Regions from separate parts of the Halobacillus sp. ABR2_026 genome, predicted to be linked through region 2. Evidence: riboswitches for the same ligand, from Rfam matches in the RefSeq annotation. Region 2 holds a riboswitch; each other region holds the start of a gene.

Region 1 (7,512 bases), 1.6 Mb from region 2:
TTCGTCATATTATGAATGAGCGGCCGCTGTTCTCTTACTTGTTGGATGACGTGATTTTTCATGGTTGATTAACCTCCTTACGTAGGGCAAAATGATTCGTCGGCCCGTTTCCTTTCCCTAAATCAAAGGAGTAACGGATGGCCTCGGTTACGAATTGCTTCGCTTCTTTAACGGCCTGAGGAAGCGGGTAGCCTTGACTTAAATACGCTGTAATGGCAGCAGAATACGTACAACCGGTGCCATGAGTGTTGGAAGAATCGATGCGTTCAGCCTCAAATTCATAAAATTGCTTACCATCATACAGAAAATCGATCGCTCTTCCTTTAAGGTGGCCCCCTTTGATCAAGGCAGCTCCAGCCCCGAATTCCTTCACGATGACTTCAGCTGCTTCTTTCATATCCGCTTCTGTCGCAATATCTCCCCCGACCATCACTTCCGTTTCGGGAAGGTTCGGGGTGACAAGGGCTGTCTGCGGCAAAAGATATTCTTTTAAATAACGCTGATCTTCTCTTTCTATCAATGGATCGCCACTTTGAGCGACCATGACCGGATCCATCACATATGGAGCATCCAGATCTGACAGCCATCCACTAATGACTTTCATCATTTTTTTATTCGCGATCATTCCCGTTTTTAATGCATGCACAGGCATATCCTCCGACACGGCCCTTAATTGGCTTTCTATGAATTCTTCAGGCAGGTGATGGACATCTTTGACCCCCGTCGTATTTTGTGAAACAACGGAAGTGACGACACTCATTCCATAGCTTTTCAACTCCTGAAATGTTTTCAAATCTGCTTGAACCCCGGCGCCTCCGCTCGGATCTGTACCGGCAATCGTCAAAGCACAGGACACGTCCCTCATCGTACTCCCTCCTTTTCACAAGGCCACTGTTCCTCGGTGTAAGCCATTTCCCAAAAGGCATATTCCAACTGGCAGCTTTTCCTGAAGGCTTCTCTCATCCGCTGCTTTTCAACTTCTGAAGCGTCTTCCGCGTATGCATCCAGACGTTCACACAACACGCTGGTGAGGCTTTTCACATCCGCATCGGCATAAAATTGGATCCATGGATAAAAAGGATGGCCGTCGTCAGGTTTGAATGTTTCCATCAATTCAACACCGATCTCGTAATACGTCCACGGGCATGGGAGCAAAGCGGCCAAAATTTCTCCAATGCCGCCATGATGAGCATGGTAGAGCATATGCTTGATATAATGATCCGCGGTCGGAGGCAGTGGAAAGCCTTGAAGTTCTTCGTAAGGAACGCCGATCTGTTCACAAAAGTTGTTGTGAGGATGAACTTCACTGTTCAGCACAAAATCGATTTGTTCGTTAAAAAGTTGAATATCTCTCCGATCCGTAGACTTAGAAATAGCTATTCCATAAACATGCATAAAGGCATTCAAATACTCATAATCAGCTTTGATGTAATGAGTCAAAGCATGTTTCGTGACTTCTCCCTTTCCGATTCCCTGAATGAAAGGGTGATTGAAAATGGCTTGATAAACATCCTGGTTTTCTCTTCTTATTTGGTTGGAAAAAGACATGGTAGAGCCTCCTATTATTATCGGAAGCTACTAGAGGACAGTAGAGGACTAATACTACTTCCCTCCGCCGGCATGACCCGGATCAGGTAGTAAGGGACCAAGGAAAATGATCCTTATCTCAGCGATTACTCGCGCCCCTAGCAGTTTCCGTGTATTATGGTTGTAAGATCATATTTTCCTTTTTGACGCGTGATAGAATGAAAGAAGCAATTAACGCTCCAGAAACACTACTCACGAGGAACGATGGAAGGAAGGTTAATGCACCTGCACCACTTCCCATCAGAGCATGTGCAATCGGTACTGAAACGAATGCCCCGATGACGCCGGTACCAAGTACTTCACCAATCACCGCAGACCTCTTTTTCTCATAAATCCGATAACAAATTCCAGCAAGTAGAGCACCGAACATTCCGCCCGGAAAAGCTAGAATCGTGCCTAGCCCCAGTAGAAAACGCAGCATACCAATAACAAAAGCGATAGTGACCGCCGGAACAGGACCAAGCACCACTGCCGCGATCACATTTACAGCATGCTGTACAGGATAAGCTTTGGCTATCCCTGCAGGGAACCAGAGAAGCTGTGCGCCGATCGTCCCCATGGCGACAAGGACAGCCATCGTAGTGAGCACCTTCGTATTTTTCATAGGTCACCTCCCTCTTTGAAAGAAGCTGAACAGGTTATAACAAAAAAGCCAGATCCTTAGAGGACCTGGCCTGGTATGCAGTAAGTCGATACATGTATCGTCAGACTACTTCCCTCCGCTGGTATTAACCAGATCAGGTTCATAAGAGTCGGAAAGTTTGTCTACTTTCCTCTCAGCCTATTCAGGCCCCCCTAGTAGTTTCATAAATCTATTCGCTTGTTGATTATCATCATAACAAAGTTGGATGTTTCTGTCATGTGAAACTTTCTCTACCATTCAAACGTCTTCATAAAGTAGAAAAGGAGTGTGGGAAACATGAAAATCATAGGGATGCTTGGAATGTCGATCATCATTTCTTTTTTTCTCAGTAGTTGCGGCCTTTTATCAAAAACGGAACCAGTGGATGTAGAGGAAGTGGATGCTGAAACTGCTGCTCCTGATATAAGCGGGTTCGTCATGGCCCAGGAAGAGGACAGACTTCTTGTTGTCACCCCAATGAATGATGGATCTAAGGATGAAGGACGAGCCATGTGGGTATCCGATGTGCCTGAAGGCCAATGGGTGGGAAAACAAGTGGAAGTCTGGGTGGATGGGGCGATTGCTGAATCTTATCCTGAACAAGCAGCGGCAGAAAAAGTGCTGGAGCTTGAAATGAGTGAAGTCCAAGGGGCAGACATGAAAGCATCTGAAGCTTTGTCCACAGCCTTATCTGAAAAAGGGCAGGCCCAGACCGAAGTTCTCATTGTTTCTTTACTTTCCTTTGATGAAGAAACCGACCAGTGGACGATTACACTTGATCAAAGGGGAACAGGACAGGAGAAGTGGAAAACCACCGTTAAGGATCAAAAATAGAGCGCCATCCCTGGGCGCTCTAGGCATCTACTTTTTTCAGGATCCACAGCCTTACACTCAGCTCCAGTAAAAAGAGATCATCCGCATTCAGAAGGGACAAGCCCGTCAAATGCTCAATATTTCTCAGTCTGTGAAGCAGAGATTGACGGTGAAGGTTAAGGGCACGAGCTGTCTGACTGACATTGCTGTTGTATTTATTATAGACCATAAACGTATGGATCAATTCTGTCTGCCTCTTCTGATCATAATCAATCAGCTTCTCTAGAGTATCCGATACGATGGTGCCGATTTCCTCTTCATGGGACAGGGCCATCAGTAACCGATTCATTCTCGTATCACTGAAAAATGTCCGTTCACCCTCCTCATGCTGCTGACCAATTTTCAATGCCGTCGCTGCTTCTTCATAACTTTTATGAAAGACCTGGTAGCCTCCTTTATGACAGGAGATTCCCCAACTGATTGTAATCCCCTTCAACAGCTCATGAAGTCTCCGCTCAATCAAATCCAGAAACTGATTCGCAATTTCTTCAAAGTCCGGACGGTCCGTTTCTAAATAAACGATCACTTCACCTTCATCAAACGTCGTCATCGTACGCCTTTGGAGAGTATCTCCTGCGTGGGTGATTTCCTTTTGAATATAATAATTCCGGCTGTTGATCGAGGAAGACTTCACATGGGATCTTGTGGCATTCGGTTTCTCTTCTTCCGCAGGAACGAAACGAATATGACCGACCAGGCAGATGTACGGTTTCTCTAAATCATAACCGAGGAGCTGTGCCTTCGACAAAAGCGCCCGATCCATTTCCTTATCCTGCTTTGCTAAGTCTAATAAAAAGTTGTCTTTCAGCCGTATTTCCGTCATTTCAATCGCGTTTTCTTTTACAAAATAAAGGGCGCAGGCTGTGAGGGCATGTTCTAAAATATGGAGATTCACCCAGTTCAAATCTTTTTCATCCTCGGGCTTAAAAAGGATATATCCCTGCTTTTTATAGTTCGATAAAATTGTCAGCTGATAGCATTTTTGATCTTTAAACTCATAGGTTTCAATGTAATGACACAGGGGGTGATCACTCTCCAGTTGCGTTTGGACGAGAACCCCCTCCTTCGAAGGCTCATTCCCATTCAGAATATCAATATAGTAACGATCGAAATACTGATTGGACCGGACCTGTTTGTTATGATCACTGATGGCTGTGGGGATACCTGTTGTTTGATAAACAATGGTAGTGATCTCCTGAAGCCCTTTCCCATTTAGGACACAGTTGATCAATTCCTGACGTATTTCTTCTGTCCGTTGCTGCTCATTCTGCTTTTCCTTACTGATTAGCCGTAATACATCCTGCAGAATATCCCCAAAGCGGATCTCCCATGGTATTTCCATGACGATCAATTTATGTTCCTCAGCAAGCTTCAACACCCGGTCCGGAATTTTATACAGATGACGTCCTGTGGCAAATGCGAGAATGGATGCTTCCGAACGAATGACATCTTTCACATACTCTTCGAGTGCAAGAACATCGTCTGCACACCCTACTCCTGTACTTAAAACAAACTCATTGTTCCTCACAAAGTTCTCTACAGGTGTTTCAATGACAGATATCCAGTCCACCTCGCGCTCATACAATTCTGTCTGAACTTTCGCCTGTTGGAATACTGGAAGTTTCAAAACCTCTTCCACCGCAACCCCCATCTCCACTCCTCCCCGCTTACGAATTAACAATGAGTCCTTGAACAACCTCATGGTCGATATTGTTCCCACTCATGATGACCACGACCTTCTGATCTATCCGGGAACTCCTGTGAAGAAGGTGTCCCACACAAGTCGCAGCAGCTCCTTCCACGACCATTTTATGATGTTCAAGGACAAAGAGCAGTCCTTCCTCAATTTTCGATTCTTCTATTAAGACACCTTCATCCATATACTTTTGAGTCATCGGAAAGGTGAACCGATTGTCCGTTCCGATTCCTCCGAGCAAACTATCGGCCAATGTAGGCTGTTCCTCGAGGATGACCGGCTTTCCATGGCGGAGACTCTCCTGCATGACTGCCCCTTTTTCCATCGTTACACCGGTAACATGGATAGAAGAATCTATAGATTTCATTACAAAAGCAATTCCTGATAACAGCCCTCCTCCAGATAAAGGGATCACGACTTCATCCACACCCGGACACTGTTCCATAATTTCCAGAGCAATCGTTCCCTGACCTGCAATGATAGCCCGATCATCGAAAGGCTTGATCACTGTCTTTCCTTCCACTCGTTCCAATTCACTACATCTTGCTTCCGCATCATCCTGACTCTTCCCGACCACCTCCACCGTTGCGTTTAGATCTTCCAAACGATTCACTTTCGCTTTGGGAACACGATCGGATATACAGACGGTACAAGGAATTCCCAGCTTGTCAGCTACATAAGCTACCGATATGCCATGGTTACCTGTCGAGAACGTCGTCACCCCTTTTTCCAAATCCTCCTGGTCGAGAGTCAGCATTTTATTCGCCGCCCCTCTGAGTTTGAAAGAACCGGTGGGATGGGTATGTTCAAGTTTCAGATGAATACGCGCCCCTGTATGTTTTGAAAGCGGATCTGAATAAAAGAGCGGGGTAGGTTTGACGAGGGAATCGATTCTCTTCTTCGCCTGCCACACTTCCCTGAGAGAAAGGCTGATCATCCTATATTTCCCCTTTCTGATATGGATGTTTTCGTTTTGAATTTTCAGTTATTTTAATTATAGTGGAACATCCCCCTGTAATAAAAGATAAAAGTCATTTTTACCCACAATTGCCAGACAGATCAGAGCGGCGTCTACTACAACAGTGAGCGCCCTGAACGAGTCCAAAAAAAAGAACAGATGCACAAGACATCTGTTCTTGGAAATCATGCCGTCGCCCATTTGCCAACGGTATGAAGCATTTTTTCTTTTGGAAAATGATTTCTGAAAATCTGATAATAGAACATTTCCTGTTTAGAACGAATAGAGACGGGCGCCTCTTCCTGAAGATTTTGGAAATCTCCATCTGTAATTGTCCGTTCTGCATGTATATCAAGGAGGTCCAAAGCGCCGCTCCCTTCGGAGAACTCTGCCTTTTTGCGCCATAACACTTCGTCAGGAATAATACCGTCAAATGCTTTTCGAAGCATCCATTTTTCCATACGGTCTTTTTTATGCACTTTCAATCCGGCAGGAATTTGTAAGGCATTATCAACGACATCCAAATCGAGAAAAGGAACGCGCAGCTCAATGGAGTGAGCCATGCTCATACGGTCCGCCCGCTGGAGGTTTACATGATGAAGAGTGTTCAGCACACGGATGATTTCTTTATTCATAGATGCGGTGTCCTGATATTTTTCCATGTAGGCATAACCGGCAAATAGCTCGTCAGCACCTTCTCCGGATAAGATGACTTTGACATGTTCAGCTGCCAGTTTAGAAACAAAGTAGTTAGGAATGGCACTCCGTACAAGAGAAGGCTCGTAAGACTCCAAGTGATAGATGACATCAGAAACAGCCTCGATCAATTCTTCTTCCGTATAGATATATTCATAGTGTTCTGTGCCTAAAGCTTCCGCAACAATCCGGGCATTTAGGATATCCGCACTCCCTTCAGAACCTACACAGAATGATTTCAATGGTTTGTCCGTCCCTTTGTGCTTTTCAGCAAGTGCCGCGATGAGACTGCTGTCTAACCCTCCGCTGAGAAGAACACCCACTTCAACATCCGCTATCAATCGCTTTTGAACAGCTTCCTGCATCGTTTGTTGAATGGAAGTAAACACTTCACTCATTTCATCTTGTGTGTAGGATTGATCTGGGGACTGGATTTTCCGATAACAAACAAATCCCTCTTCAGGTGTAAAGTAGTGTCCGTGTGGAAACTCTTTCGCTTCTTCCACAAAGGATTCAATCGCTTTTAATTCAGATGAAAATACATACTGACCACTACTGTCCTCTCCGTAATAAAGCGGTTTGATTCCAAGGGTATCCCGTGCCACAACAAAGGAATGATTTTCTTCATCAGCAATGAAGAAAGCGAACATCCCATCCAGCTGATCAATCGCTTCCGGCCCTTGTTGTTCTACTAATTTCAAAGCGACTTCACTATCAGAATGGGTTAGAAAAGAAACATCCTCTTCTAAAGATTTTTTAATAGACTTGTAATTATAAATCTCCCCATTACAGACAATCCAGCGTTTTTCATCGGCTGTATTGATCGGTTGAATGCCGTCATCAAGACCGATGATCGACAAGCGTCGGTGCCCCAGATGAATCCGATCGCTAACGACGGATTTCCCCTCGTCCGGACCACGATGGTACAACAGACCCAGTACATCCTCCATTTGATTTTCACTCATCTCTCCTTGAGAAACGAAAATTCCACACATAGTTATAAGAACCTCCTAAATTTGCATGCATAAGTTGCATACGAATCAGGCTACGCTTTTTTTATGTGTCTATCAAACCGGTTCT
Region 2 (7,512 bases):
TTTTAGTACAAAAAAAGAGGTTTACAAGGAATCAGGTTTATACTATCCATCAAAAATTATTAAATTAGATGAATGGGATTTCGAGTCTATCGAGAAGAGACAAAAACAAATGTCTCAAGATTCATTACAAGTATGGAACTATTCGGAGTAATATGTCTGGTTTTGAAAAATTCAATAAAGCTATGGGTACCCTCCCATTGCATATGAAAATTTTATTATATGAGGGGAAGCATGTCTGCATAAAATGTTTCATCATTTGTGTATTATTGACCCCAGTTGCAATTTGCTCAAAGTTACCAGTCATTAATTTATAGTTCCTAGGATTTTTTTTGCCAATTATATTTAAAATGGCTCCTCATGCTCAAGGATAGGAGAGATGGAGCTTCATGAGAACTTTTCCAAACAGCTTGGGATCACCGAGGAGGGGCATAACCAGTTCACTTCTTCTCTGACGGATTATACATACGCGTCCCATAAGCACCGTGGCGCCTATCATGGGGATTTTTGGAGAAATCATCGCCACAATTCTTCCGTGCTATTGGCTTGATTATGAAGTCGGGGAGCACTTGGAAGATTATCAGCCGGAAGAACCGATTTATCAGGAAATGATCGGATGAGGTCCCTGATCCCACCGCGAGATTTGGGGGTGCGCTGACAATAGCGGAGGTCAGGTCCTTTAGGTAGATGATAGTCTTCTTACTTACATAGATAAAAATAATGATAGAATGTGAACCCTCGTCATAATGTTAGAATAAGTACCGAATATAAAAAATGTTCAGAAATATATAAATGAAAAATAAGGGAGAAGAGTCTGATGGACAACATTCGTAGTATTTTTACTAAAAACAATTTCAATCTTACAAAGAAAACAAGTAAAGCAGATGAATTTCAAAATAAAGACACCAGTGAAGTGATATACCTGGTACCGAATAAAGAAATTAATATTATTTTAAATCCAAACATCGTAGAGAAAAAAGCGATTTTGAGAAGTAATAGGAAACTACATAGTACAGATTTTACATAATTTTCCAAATAACAGAATAAGGGAGCTAATCTCATTCAGTACGGTTATTCAATTAAGTTTAAAACGGAGGATGAGTTGGATTCATTTTTGGATAGTTTTTAATAGGATATAAATGAGGTTGTCTGCCCCACTGCGCTAAAGTAGTAACTTGATGGGGACAGGCACTTTTTTTATAACTCTTGTAATGTTATGTAAAAGAGGAGAAGAGTTGGGATTGCTAGAGCTACTTCTAAGGGAGCTTCCACTGTTACATCATATTGCCTGTCCTAAAACTTTCACTTCAACTCTTCACCTGACTAATGAGAAAAGTCGCGAGTAGGAATACCTTCAAATGCAAATGGCATGTGACATATATATTGTGAATAAAGGATTTGAGGTGAGACAAATGTTTCTGAATGAGGGAGGCCCTTTCTTGTTTCTCGGTTTATCTATTGCTTGTGCGCTTATCGTAGCTATGATTCATACAACACTACCAGTGGAAGAAGATGGAGAAGAAGAAAGAAAAGATACACATTAACTAAAGAAAACGATGCACCACGCTAAAAGTTTCGTTCTAGCTATAAAGTTGCTGGCCATATTAGTTTGCTTGCTGGAAATTACAGGATTTTTTCCATACATAGTCGGCGGAGAAGTCAGACAATTGTTGGGGTTCGTATGAACATTAGGAATTGGAGAAGATATAGTACCCGCTCTTTTGACCCAGTTATAATTTAATTTCATGAACAGCATTTAATAGTTAAGCATGTTAAATATTCTCTATATGTTACCTTGATTATAAATGAACTAAAGGAGGATTTTATGAGTCCTGAAAGTACTTATAGGAGCAAAGAAGAATTGTTTGAGCAGTTAAAAAACAAGAAAGAAACGTTTTGGTCGAATGAATCACTTAAACCTTATTACACGGTGGAAAAAGATCTGCCTATCCCCACTGAAGACATTCACGAAGCAGAAATTCTCCTTCAAAGGTTTGCTCCATATTTAGCTAAAGTATTTCCAGAAACCAACAACATGAACGGAATCATTGAATCTCCCATTCGCGGCCTCCCTTCTATGAAACAGAAATTGGAAAAGCGATTTCACCAATCTATTCCTGGCCATTTGTATGTAAAGTGCGATCATGATCTTCCGATAGCTGGGTCCATAAAAGCGCGTGGAGGTATTTATGAAGTATTAAAATACGCGGAAGGGCTGGCGATAAAACATGGAAAGCTTACAAAAGATGACGACTATTCTAAATTAGCCAATCCTGAATTTAAACAATTTTATTCCAACTTTTCAATAGCTGTAGGATCCACAGGTAATCTGGCTCTAAGTATAGGCATAATGAGTGCTGCTTTAGGTTTTCAGGTAACGGTTCATATGTCCTTGGACGCGAAAGAATGGAAGAAAGAGTTACTCAGGGATAAAGGTGTAGTGGTGGTGGAGCATGATGAGGATTTTTCTTTTGCCGTAAACGAAGGACGGAGACAATGCCAGGAGCAAAAGAACTGTTATTTTATAGATGACGAAAATTCCAAGGATTTATTTTTAGGCTATGCCGTGGCTGCTTTGAGCCTTAATGAGCAATTAAAACAGGAGAATATTACGGTTGATGCGGACAACCCCCTGGTGGTTTATTTACCTTGCGGGGTAGGCGGAGGCCCTGCGGGGATCACTTATGGACTGAAGTATGTTTTCGGGGATCATGTGCACTGTTATTTTGCAGAGCCGACCAACTCTCCTTGCATGATGCTTGGTTTAGCTACAGGAAAACATGAGAACATTTCTGTTCAGGATATCGGGCTTGATAATAAGACGGAAGCGGATGGATTAGCTGTTGGACGACCATCAGCTTTGGCTGGCCGGCTGGTAAAAAATATGGTGAACGGCATATATACGATCAACGATGAAAACTTGTACAAGCTATTAGCCCTTTTGCATGATTCAGAAGGTATTTCTCTCGAGCCATCGGCACTTGCAGGCATGTACGGGCCTGCTTCCATTGATATTCAACAACAGTTAGAACACATGTATGGCTCAAGTTTGAGTCAGGCTACCCATCTGGTTTGGGCAACAGGGGGCAGTTTGGTTCCAGATGATATTATGGAAGGTTTTGTTTCCAAAGGAACATCACTTTTACGTCAGAAGGAATAGAGAATCTCACCAGTGCGCTCCTCGTGATTTATTGCTTCCAAGAAGATTGAAAAAGGAGGAATATTTAAAGTTGAAAAAACTCTTAGCGTTATCAATTACGGCCTTCTTTTTAATAACAGGTTGCTCTGATAATTCGGATGGTAATAAACAGGAAGAATCGCCACGACCTGCTGAAGGTTTAGAAGTTATAGCAGATAATCTGAAAGTCCCATGGTCCATCGAAAAAATGGAAGACACTTTTTATTTAACAGAAAGATCAGGGAACATTGTCAAAGTAGAAGATGGTGAAGTAGAGAGGCAGAGCGTAGAGCTTGAAGAAGAGGTATCCACAGCTTCCGAGGCAGGGTTGCTTGGCTTTGTTCTTTCTCCTGACTTTTCCGAATCGAACCTTGCCTATGCCTATTACACCTATGAAGATGGTGAAGAACAATTGAATCGGATCGTAACGCTTCGGTTGGAAGATCGTGGATGGAGAGAAGAGGATCTGCTTCTTGATGGAATCCCCAGCGGTACGTACCATCATGGAGGAAGACTTAAAATCGGTCCTGATGAAAAACTCTACGCTACGGCTGGGGATGCTTCTGATCCTGAAATAGCCCAAGACCTGGATTCATTAGGTGGGAAAATTTTAAGAATGAACGTAGATGGAACGATCCCGGATGATAATCCATTTGAGGATTCCTATGTTTATAGCCTTGGACACCGTAACCCTCAAGGGATGACTTGGTTATCGGATGGTACGATGTATGCAAGTGAACATGGGGATCATGCAAACGATGAGATTAATTTGATTGAAGCGGGTCAAAATTACGGTTGGCCGGTCATCGAAGGCTCTGAAGAACAAGAGGGAATGGTTTCGCCTCTATTCACTTCTGGTGATAACTCCACCTGGGCACCATCTGGAATGGACAATTATGAAGGAAAACTTTATGTTGCAGCATTAAGAGGGTCTGCCGTGTTAGAATTTAATCTCGAAACAGGTGAATATCGTGAAGTGATCACTGGTCTTGGAAGGATTCGGGATGTACAGATTGAGGATAACAATCTTTATTTCATTAGTAATAATACAGATGGTCGTGGAAATCCACAGGAGAATGATGACAAGCTGTATAGAATTTCACTTTCAGGTCTGGATTAACTACCGTATAGTAACCTTTCAAAATCGGTCCATACAATAGAGCGCTTCAGTCACGAAGCGCTCTTTACCATCTTTTCTATGAAAGGTTAGATACTCAAAAACGTTACATCGATAGTTTCATAGTTATCGAGGAATGTTTTGACATTGATCTAGAACATGTTACGATATCATTGAAATCAAAAAATCATAGACGATCCACTAGGGGTGCCTTCTCATAAGGCTGAGATTAAAGTGTAGCTTTAAGACTCTTGGAACCTGATCTGGTTGAGACCAGCGTAGGGAAGTGGCGGTTAGCGTGTATCTTAAGCTACATATCAATATTACACCTGAAACCCCTTTCTTTACGTCCATAAAGAAAGGGGTTTTTTTAATGGCTGGAAATAGAGGCAGAGAGTGTGTGCGTCTTATTTCTTGTTTCCTTGCCCGTGGATCGTCGGGAAAAGGAGAGAATGATCATGAAATTTTCACAGGAGATTCGTAAAGCGGTGGATCCGATTTGGGAAGCGAGTTTCAACCATCCGTTCGTCAAAGGGATCGGAGACGGGACGTTATCCCTCGACCAGTTCCACTACTACGTGCTTCAGGATTCGTATTATCTATCCCATTTTTCGAGAGTGCAGGCGATGGGGGCAGCTAAATCCGAAGACATGAAGACGATGGCCAGTATGGCTTCTCATGCTCAAGGGACGTATGAAGCGGAGATGGAGCTTCATGAGAACTTTTCTGAAAGACTTGGGATCACAGACGAGGAACGGAAGCAGTTCACGCCTTCTCCAACGGCGTATGCGTACGCCTCCCATATGTACCGCGGCGCCTACCACGGGGACTTGGGAGAGATCATCGCTACGATTCTTCCATGCTACTGGCTTTATTATGAAGTTGGGGAGCACTTGAAAGATCATCAGCCGGAGGAACCGATTTATCAGGAGTGGATTGTCACCTATGGCGGAGATTGGTTTCGGACGCTTGTAGAAGAGCAGATCGATCGGTTGGATGATCTCGCGGAAATGAAATCGGAAGCGGACCGTGAGCGGATGAAGGAGTTGTTCGTGATCAGCAGTCAGTATGAATACATGTTTTGGGAGATGGCTTATGTCATGGAAGAATGGCCGTTTGATATGAGAGCTTCTATTGTGGCAGGCCAGGGCGAATAAACCGTGAGACCTTCCATTCACTTGATTTCAACAGGAAGGCAGTCGTTTGCTGAGCTGACGGAGAAGGTGACGGTGGTCCAGCAGGAGGTCGATTTTCTCCACATTCGGGAAAAGCACCGCTCCGCTGCGGAAGTTTTCACTGGCGTTCAGCAGTTGACGGATGCCGGATTTCCGTTGGATCGCATCATCATCAATGACCGGGTGGATGTAGCCAAGGCTTCAAAAAGTGCCTGGGTTCAGTTGACTGGTCATAGCCTGCCTGTATCGGAAGTGAAGCACCATTTTCCAGCATTGAAAGTCGGAAAATCCGTTCATTCTTTACCAGAGGCCATGGAGGCAGACGAAGAAGGCGCGGATTTCCTTCTTTATGGGAATCTCTATCCTACTTCGTCAAAGCCGGGAAAAGCAGGGGAAGGGTTGGAGTCGCTCCGTGAAATCATTCGGCATGTGAAAGGTCCGGTCATCGGCATCGGCGGGATCACCCCCGAGCGGGCCGGTGATGTCATTCGTACGGGAGCTCGGGGCATCGCCGTGATGTCAGGCATATTGCAGGCGGAGGACCCTGTGAAAACGGTACGAGCTTATCGAAAAGAAATCGATGGAGGGAGGATGTTATGAATACGCATTATGAAACGATCGTTGTCGGTGCTGGCGTGATCGGCAGCAGCATTGCCTATCATTTGGCCAAGCGCGGGCGCCGTGTGCTTCTTCTCGATCGCGGGACGGTCGCCGGCAAAGCTTCTTCAGCGGCCGCTGGCATGCTTGGGGCTCAGTCGGAATGGAAAGACGGGAACGATTCGTTGGATTCCTTTGCTACAGCAAGCAGAAAGATGTTCCCGGAGCTTTCTGAAGAATTAAAAGCGTATAGCGGTATGGATATTGGCTACCAGCAGAACGGCATTTATAAAGTGGCTCTCAACGACGAGGAAAAAGAAGAGCTGATCGCGTTTGGGGAAGTTCAAAGAAGGCGCGGGGAAGAAGCGGTATGGATGGAGCCTGAAGAATGGCAAAGGGAAGAGCCGGCGGTGTCTTCCCAGCTGAGTGGCGCGTTGCTTCTTCCGCATGACGGTCAAGTGTCCGCCCCCGATTTATCGAAGGCTCTTGCTTTGTCAGCGGTCGAACGAGGGGCAGAACTTTTCGAGTACACCGATGTTCACAGCTTGATCAAAAAGGGAGAGCAGGTCACAGGCGTGAGAACAACCCGCGGGGACATGAACGCTGATCATGTCGTCGTCGCCTGCGGGGCCTGGAGTGAGGATCTGCTTGGAGATGAGGCATCCGGGATGGAGATGTATCCGGTTAAAGGGGAATGCTTTTCCGTGAAAACGAAGCGCCGGCTCATTCAAGGGACGCTCTTTTCCAAAGGGTGTTACATCGTTCCGAAAGCAGGAGGTCGTCTGGTGGTCGGAGCGACCGAAAAGCCTGGCACCTTTGATGAAACGGTAACCTTGGGCGGGTTACTTCCCTTGTTGAAAGAGGCGGTCCAGCTCGTGCCTGAAATCGCTTTGGCGGAATGGGAGACAGCGTGGAGCGGTCTGCGCCCTCAAACAGCAGCGGGGATGCCTTATTTGGGACCGCACCCGGAATTTCCCGGACTTTTTATCGCGGCCGGCCATTACCGCAATGGCATTTTATTGTCACCGATTACAGGGAAAGTGATGGCAGACCTGATCGAAGGCCATCCCGTTCCTGGAGAATGGCTGACCACTGGAAATCGAACACGTAAAGGAGTGAACCTATGAAACTGCGAATCAATGGGGAATGGCTGGCCGTTCCGGAAACGGTCGCTACGATCGGAGAGCTTCTGGTTCATTTTCAAATCGATCAAAGAGTAGTGATCGTTGAACAGAACGACAACATCCTCGAGAAAGAATCACGAGCCGGTTGTGAGATCCAGGATGGAGATACGATAGAAATTGTACAATTTGTAGGAGGCGGATAAGATGTTGAAGATCGGTACCCAGGCATTTCACTCTCGTTTACTGTTAGGGACAGGGAAGTATCCGAATTTTGATATACAAAAACAGGCCGTGGAGGTATCCGAAACGGATATTCTGACCTTT
Region 3 (7,512 bases), 650 kb from region 2:
TAAGTCGTAAACCATGTCCATTTCTGCAGATAATACGTGGCATAACGAATAAATGTTAAATTGTCCTGATACTTGTTGTACTCTGCAGTATAATGTCCATCTTCGTTGTTCCAGATCCGCTGGAAATAGTCATCCACTTCTTGGAACACCTCTTCTTCCCCGTTTCCTTTAATGACCACATCCGCTTCCAGGTTCAAGTTGGCCAGATTTCGTCGTGTATAATTGGCGGAACCGGCGATTATGAGATCGTCTTCCGGGTGATCGATGTATAGCATTTTCGTATGGTACTGCTCCATATCCGTATCGTACCAGCGCAAGTTGATGTTCTCATTTCCAAGTCTCTGTAATTCGGCAGCCACAGGCAAATTCGGAATACCGGTTTTCTCATGACCGAATGCTGTCTTGTTCGGATCCATGATGATATTCACCGTAGCCCCCCGGTTAGCGGCTTCGTCTATGCTGTTCATAATTTTCTTGTCAGCCAGGTAATACATGCCGAGCCAGACCCTATCGTCCTCTCCTGCGTCAGATAGTCCATCAAGTATCGACTGATAGATCTTTCCTTCCGTGACGAACCGGGTGGATAATGGCCCTTCCTTCTCTTCCCATTCGATATCTTCATAATCTGGGAATTCATCTCCTCCGGAATAGCGGACGACGGCTTCCTCCGCTTCCAGGATATCTTTGATGATCGGCCCCGTCATCTTGAAGGCCACATTCTCGTGATAACCGCTTGCATCATGAGGATTTGCCGTCGAAACGATAGCCGCTTTTTCTGTGGCCAACAATTTCCGGTGGTTCGCTTTAATATTCAACAATTTCATGTAGGAACGAAGGGTCACTTTTGGTGCTTCTTTTGCAAGAGGGTTGCTAATCCAGCCGTCATCACCTGTTCCCATCCAGGAAAACAACAACCGCCATACGCTTGAATACAAGGGATTTGAATCTCTCAACCGGTTCAAATCCGTCAACACAACTTCCACACCGCCTTCTTCCAGACGTTTAATGGTTTCCGACTCATATGATCCGTAAACCGTATTGATCTGATCGGTTATGAAAACGACCTTCAAATCAGGGACCTCTTCTTTCCTCTCTAACACAGCATCCACCAATTCACTTGAAATCGGAGGAAACTCCACTTTTCCATTGGTATATCCATTAAATAAAAACATGTCCGCAACGATGAATTCATCTGCTTCTGCAATCGTCTGGTTGATCTCTTCAAATATTTGAAGATCATGGACCGTTTCACCGGCTTCATTTTCATAAGTAAGATCCCGATAAAATTCAATATCTTCCATCTGGTGCTCTTCGCCTTCATAGGCAATCCCATCAGGCAGGGTCTTCCATGAGGTGTGGTAGGCAATCGTTAGACTAAGAACAATAAGAATAAAGACAACGATCCAAAACCACTTTCGTTTACCTAATCGTTTTAAACGCTTCATAAGAGGCCTCCTAAACTAGAGTGCTCCTCTTATTTTCACTTCTATGGCAGGTTTCAAACCCCGATTCGACAAAAACATGATTAGGATTCCACCATTTAATCAAATGCGAGGGTCGATATTGAACATATCCCTGTATAACCAATTTCGTCCGTCTCCCTTTTCCTATCGAACCTTCACTCCTACAACCCCCCCAGAATAAAAAAATCCCCTATGCGATCGCGAGGATCGGACAGGGGTTGTTCATCATTAATGGGTGATTAGTTTGGGACGCTTTACAAAAAGAAGACTTACGATGATGCTGCTAAGGATGAACGCTGGCAGCATATACCCGCCGTTGTAAACGAGGGAATACAACCAGACGGGCTGACCTTCCGGAGCAAATTCTCCGTAGAAGACGATTCCTGCGAAGAAGTGTCCGAAAAAGCGCAGAACACTTCCGATCAGACATCCAACGACGATCCATCCGACCAACCGACGGGACTCTTTCGATTGAATCGCCTTCCATAATGGTGCAGCCACTAATCCAGCTGTCCCGATGACAGCAAAAGCTACCACATAGTCAAGAAAAGCCTGGACGGGTGTCATGATGTAGGCGCCTGTCAATAGTTGATAAAGGCCCAGCAGCAATCCGGTCGTAACACCGCCTTTTAATCCCCAGCGGAAAGCCATGATGAACACGGGGACCATTGCGAAGGAAACAGAACCTCCCTGCGCCCATAGTTTGAATGATAAAAATGGAATAATATCCAACAATAACGCGAGTGCTGAAAAGATCGCGACCTCGACGAGGAACAATACCCGGCGATTTCTCATTTCAACATTCCTCCTTATAAAAAGACACAAAAAAAGCAACGCCAAAGAGGGAAGCTTCCTGATGGAGGAGTCCCAATTTCGCATTGCACCATCAAAAAAGCCGCCATCCCTACGCCAGTATTAACTGACAGGTTCGAAGGGTCTGAACATGACATTCACTCTCAGCCGGAAGGCTCCCCTTGAAGGCTTTAAACCGTTTACTTTTCCTGATTTGTATCTATTATAATAAATTTTCTATAAGATTACAAAGTCTTTTCTATTTCCCGGGCAATCATTTCGTATTGGTGTACATTTGAAAGAACTCCATCGTCCGTTCCAGAATCATGTCTTTATCATGATCGAGGGTAGCGACATGGTAGCTGTTTTCAAGATGGATGATTTCCTTGTGTTCAGAAAAGACCGATTCAAAAATGACTTCTGAGTTGTTAGGCGGTACGACATGGTCTTCGTCAGATACGAAAATCATGATCGGACAATGGACTTCATCCAATCGCGGTTTCACCTTTTCCATCAATTGAACAAGTTCACCGATTGACTGAACAGGTGTCCGCTCATAAGCCAGTTCCACCGTTTCAGGGTCTTTGATATCTGACCCGATCGCTTCGATAAACCGCTCTTCTGACTCTGAACTGCTTTCCAGTGCTGGAATATCGATGGCAGCGTTGATCGGGATGACTCCCGCTACATCACGGTATTCACTCGCCATATATAAAGCAAGGGTTCCTCCCATAGAAAGACCGACGACGAATATTTTCGAACACCTTTCCTTCAACCAGTCATATCCTGCTTCGACCGACTGGACCCAGTCATCATGGGTGGTCGATTCCATATCCTCCGCTGTTGTCCCGTGGCCTTTAAGGCGGGGACAATGGACAGTATAGCCAGCCCTCGCATACGTCTCTGCCAGAGGTTTCATGCTCTGTGTCGTGCCAGTAAAACCATGACATACAAGAATTCCTACCTCATTCCCCTCGAAGCGCATCTCCTCTGCTCCATCCATCACTTGTACCATTGTACCGCTCCCCTTTCGCTTCTGATTTCCCAAGAATTTTCTGCAAGACGGTCTTCTCCAGCCACTTCCATGGCACTAAACGTTTAAACCATACATTGGTGCGTACCCCTGGTCCGATTGGATAACGCAGTTTGACCAGTTCTTCTTTATCCATTAATCCTGCCATCAAATCGGATACATCCTGAGGATCACCGGGTGTTTCTTTGTTTAGAGCATCCCACAACCCTTTTATGTAAGCAGCGTATGGAGATCCGGGGTCATGTAATGTTTCCGGGATCTCGAGTCCAGTCGACCAGATATTCGTCTGATAGGAGCCGGGTTCAATCAAGACAACGTCGATGCCGAATGGCTTCACTTCGAAACGGAGACTTTCTGATAATCCTTCCAAGGCATGCTTCGAGGCTACATAGGCTGACAGCCCAGGGAAACCGATCAGACCGCTGACGCTGCTTACATTCATGATCTTTCCGCTCCTTTGTTTGCGCATCACCGGGAGCACGGCCTGCGTAACAGCAATGACGCCGAACACATTCGTCTCAAATTGATGGCGATACGTGTCAAGAGGCACTTGTTCCAGGAACCCTCCGACGGCGTACCCTGCATTGTTGACAAGCACATCCAAGCGTTCGAGTTCATTCACCTTTTCCGAAAAACTTGTTAATGACTCAGAATCAGTCACATCCAACTGCCAGACATCGATCCTGCCGCGTACAGTCTCTTCCAGGTTGTCAAAAGCAACAGCTTTATTCACATTTCTCATCGTTGCAATGACATGAAAACCTTTCTCTGCACACTTCAAAGCGGTATGAAAGCCAAAACCGCTTGATGCTCCTGTTATAAGTACCGTTTGTTCCATGTTTTGAATCCCCCTTGTGCTATTCGTTACCCCATATCATTCGATATGACACCCGCATTATCCTCCATCCTTGCTTTCGGACAGCATCCGTGTCCCTTCCCCCCTTTGATGAAGATACATAATGTATGGTTTTTGTCATATTAATGTTAGAATGGTAAAGGTTATCGACCGAAACAAATTTTTTATAGAAAGGAAGTTTCATATTTTATGAGTACGAACATGAAGCTTCAGGCGCTTACCCCGTCCTATGACCCTTGGGAAGCGTATATGGATGTGGAAGAACACGGAAAAATGACGTTATCCAATATTGAATTTACGACGACGACACTTTGCAATATGCGATGTGAACATTGTGCTGTCGGCTATACCTTAGGAGCCAAGGACCCGGAAGCTCTCCCCATGGACCTGATCAGAAAGCGGTTGGACGAGATTCCCCACTTGCGGACGCTCAGCATTACAGGTGGAGAGCCCATGATGTCTAAAAAATCGGTGGAAAACTATGTCCTGCCTTTATTGAAATATGCCCATGAACGTGGGGTCCGTACCCAAATCAACTCGAATTTGACGCTTCCATACGAGCGGTACATTCCGATCATTCCTTATTTGGATGTCTTACATATTTCCCACAACTGGGGAACGATCGAGGAATTCATCCATACCGGTTTTGCGCGTATGGAACGCAAACCTTCAGAGGAAAACCGGAAAAAATTCTTCGACCGGATGGTGGAGAACTCTCAGCGGTTGTCCGATGAGGGTGTGATGGTATCGGCAGAGACAATGTTGAATAGACGGACGTTCCCATACCTTGAATCGATCCATGATCACGTCAAAGAAATGAAATGTGCCCGACATGAGATTCACCCGATGTACCCCGTGGATTTTGCCAGCAGTCTGGAAACCCTCAGCCTGGAACAAATGCGTGATGGAATCAACCGTCTGCTCGATCATCGGGATGAGGATATGTGGATGCTGTTCGGTACCCTGCCGTACTATCCTTGCAGTTCCTCACAGGACGACCTTAACATGCTGGAGCGTCTCTATCGTGAAAAAAATGTGACGGTAAGAAACGACCCGGACGGACGTTCCCGTTTGAACGTCAACATTTTCTCTGGAGATATCATCGTCACTGACTTCGGCGACGAACCAGGGCTCGGCAATATCCAGAACACGAACTTGGAAGATGCCTATAAGAACTGGATGGCTACGGATACGGCTAAAAGTTTGAACTGTCACTGTCCGGCCGTCAAATGCCTTGGCCCTAACGTACTCGTGAAGAACACGTACTACGAGGGTGTGGATTTTCAGGAACGAAAAACGAACATTACGTTGTAAGTCAGAAAGGATGCCGTTGCAATGCCGACTGTAAACCATTCAGATGGAACGATCATCTACAAGGTGATCCATCAGGACGTCGCTTTCATCAAAATCTATATCGATGATTTAAATGGAATCGTCGTGACCGCTTCCCCTCAAAAGGAAGCAGCGAAAGTCCATGCGTTCGTTGAAAAAAAGGCAGATTGGATTTTTGAACGATGGCAAGCGACCCATGATGATTTATATGGAATCGACCACCTTTCACCATCAAAGCAAGAGAAAATTACGTACCTTGGACGTTCCTATCGTTTGAAAGTTGAAAAGGCTGATGCGCCTTCTTTCGCCTTTCAACAAGGGACCTTCCGCTTCAGCTTCCCCAGTGATTGGACGGAAGAGGAAACGGCAGAAGTGCTACGAAAGGAAGCCGCTCGTTGGCTCTATAACAAAGCGCGCGAGAAGTTCCCTACCCTATCAGAAGGAACGGTTAAGGTCGAAGAAGACAATTGCCGCCTCGGATTCAAGGAAGCAGAGGCCATCCAACTCAATTGGAGGCTCATTCAAAGACCGAAAGCAAAATTAAAAGAGACCCTTGAACATCTTCATTTGGAGTACACCTTTTAAACAGGAGGGTCTCGCACGTCATTTATAAACTCTCCATTTTCAAAAAGGCTCTGTTAAAATTTAGTGTTGCTATTACTGCAAATAAGGAACCTCCAATTTTATGGAAGTTCCTTTTTTATATTTGGCTTCTTCTACTAAAGCTCCCGTTTGTGGAAGACTCAGCTTCGAGATGTTTGTGTGATTCTAGGGGGCTCCGGGAAAAGGTTCGCTTTCCATGGGGCGGGCGGTGAGCCTCCTCAGGCTACGCCTTCCGGGGTCTCACCTGTCCCACACGTCCCATAGGAGTCTCACCGTTTCCCTCCGCCCCCTTCCCTTATAAGTGTCTCGAAGCCACTTTAAAAAGGGTGAGCTTGAATGGTTGAGGTTCGAACATCTGTATGGATTCGTAAGTTTCCAATTCTTCTCTCCTAGGCGGGCAGATCATACGTAGTATCAAGCATTTGCGTATGCTAAACGTTCATGGGGTAGAGATGATATCATTCCCTTCTCTTAACCATACAAGCTGATTTTTTAAGTAGTGGTTTCGAGACACTTATATGGCAAAGGGGCGGAGGGGAATGGCGAGACTCCTATCTTAAGTGTGCGGGCGCCTCGTTCAGCGGCGTATGGACTGGACTGAGCTGGAGGAGATAAAGGAAACACGAAGAACGAAGGGATTCGATGTTGACTTATCGTACAGAAGCGAGGGAAGTCTCACTAGCCGCTAGGCGCAGAAACCGGATATCTACGAGGAAGAGAGTGCTTGGTGAGACCCCGCAGGACATAGTCCGAGGAGGCTCACCGCGCTCCCGCGGAAAGCGAGTCATCCCCCGCAGCCCCTTGGCTAGATCAGGGTCTCGAAACCCCCATCATGAATCATCAGCTATTCTAGTGGGTGAGAGGATAAGGATCATACGCCCAAACCGAGGGGCTCGAACCCGGAAAGCTTGATACATAGCGTTTTATGCTTACTACAACCGGGGTAATGGAAGACCATCCAACGTTGGTTAAGGGGTTCGTTTCTCGCATGATCGAATGGGGTGGTTGGGAAGCTGCGAGACTCCCGTGGGAGAAAGGAGATCGGCGAGATCCCGCAGGGCGATAAGCCCGAGGAAGCTCGGCACTCCCCCACAGGAAAGCGAGCAGCTTCCCAGCCACCCCTGGCACTCAACACAATAACGAACCCTGAACCCTCTCGAAATCAAGTCTTCAACAATCCTGCCATTTCCGTTGATGCAAATATCAACACTGAACTTTAACAGAGCCTTCAAAAAAATCCCGGCAGGAACCACTCCTGCCGGGATTTTCTCATATGAATAATAATAGACTCAAAGCCATAACCGCCATTCCGGCAACGACCCCGTAAATGGACAAGTGTGCTTCTCCATAGCGCCTGGAGGCAGGCAGCAATTCATCTAAGGAGATGAAAACCATAATCCCTGCCACCCCTGCAAATAAGATTCCGAACATCA

Evidence for each region. Region 2 has a riboswitch for thiamine pyrophosphate ahead of tenA (thiaminase II). Riboswitches for the same ligand answer to the same signal wherever they lie in the genome.
Region 1: linked by a shared signal. The riboswitch ahead of thiW (energy coupling factor transporter S component ThiW) and the one ahead of tenA (thiaminase II) in region 2 are both predicted to bind thiamine pyrophosphate.
Region 3: linked by a shared signal. The riboswitch ahead of thiT (energy-coupled thiamine transporter ThiT) and the one ahead of tenA (thiaminase II) in region 2 are both predicted to bind thiamine pyrophosphate.

What each region holds. Positions count from the first base shown of each region.
Region 1 is NZ_JBSWTM010000001.1:3,694,823-3,702,334, forward strand. It holds gene thiM (hydroxyethylthiazole kinase) at 1-62, opposite strand, end outside; gene thiD (bifunctional hydroxymethylpyrimidine kinase/phosphomethylpyrimidine kinase) at 59-865, opposite strand; gene tenA (thiaminase II) at 862-1,548, opposite strand; TPP riboswitch at 1,591-1,697, opposite strand; gene thiW (energy coupling factor transporter S component ThiW) at 1,703-2,191, opposite strand; TPP riboswitch at 2,285-2,394, opposite strand; gene ACXADE_RS18755 (DUF3221 domain-containing protein) at 2,507-3,043, shown strand; gene ACXADE_RS18760 (PucR family transcriptional regulator) at 3,063-4,733, opposite strand; gene ACXADE_RS18765 (pyridoxal-phosphate dependent enzyme) at 4,750-5,715, opposite strand; gene asnB (asparagine synthase B) at 5,922-7,427, opposite strand.
Region 2 is NZ_JBSWTM010000001.1:2,141,816-2,149,327, reverse strand. It holds gene ACXADE_RS11120 (HNH endonuclease family protein) at 1-151, shown strand, start outside; partial or broken gene ACXADE_RS11115 (thiaminase II/PqqC family protein) at 374-611, shown strand; gene ACXADE_RS11110 (hypothetical protein) at 815-1,024, shown strand; gene ACXADE_RS11105 (D-serine ammonia-lyase) at 1,823-3,157, shown strand; gene ACXADE_RS11100 (PQQ-dependent sugar dehydrogenase) at 3,228-4,295, shown strand; TPP riboswitch at 4,486-4,594, shown strand; gene tenA (thiaminase II) at 4,751-5,449, shown strand; gene ACXADE_RS11090 (thiamine phosphate synthase) at 5,453-6,067, shown strand; gene thiO (glycine oxidase ThiO) at 6,064-7,191, shown strand; gene thiS (sulfur carrier protein ThiS) at 7,188-7,391, shown strand; gene ACXADE_RS11075 (thiazole synthase) at 7,393-7,512, shown strand, end outside.
Region 3 is NZ_JBSWTM010000001.1:1,492,297-1,499,808, reverse strand. It holds gene ACXADE_RS07775 (phospholipase D family protein) at 1-1,445, opposite strand, end outside; gene thiT (energy-coupled thiamine transporter ThiT) at 1,692-2,258, opposite strand; TPP riboswitch at 2,348-2,448, opposite strand; gene ACXADE_RS07765 (alpha/beta hydrolase) at 2,530-3,270, opposite strand; gene ACXADE_RS07760 (SDR family oxidoreductase) at 3,221-4,126, opposite strand; gene yfkAB (radical SAM/CxCxxxxC motif protein YfkAB) at 4,334-5,458, shown strand; gene ACXADE_RS07750 (YgjP-like metallopeptidase domain-containing protein) at 5,480-6,061, shown strand; gene zupT (zinc transporter ZupT) at 7,349-7,512, opposite strand, start outside.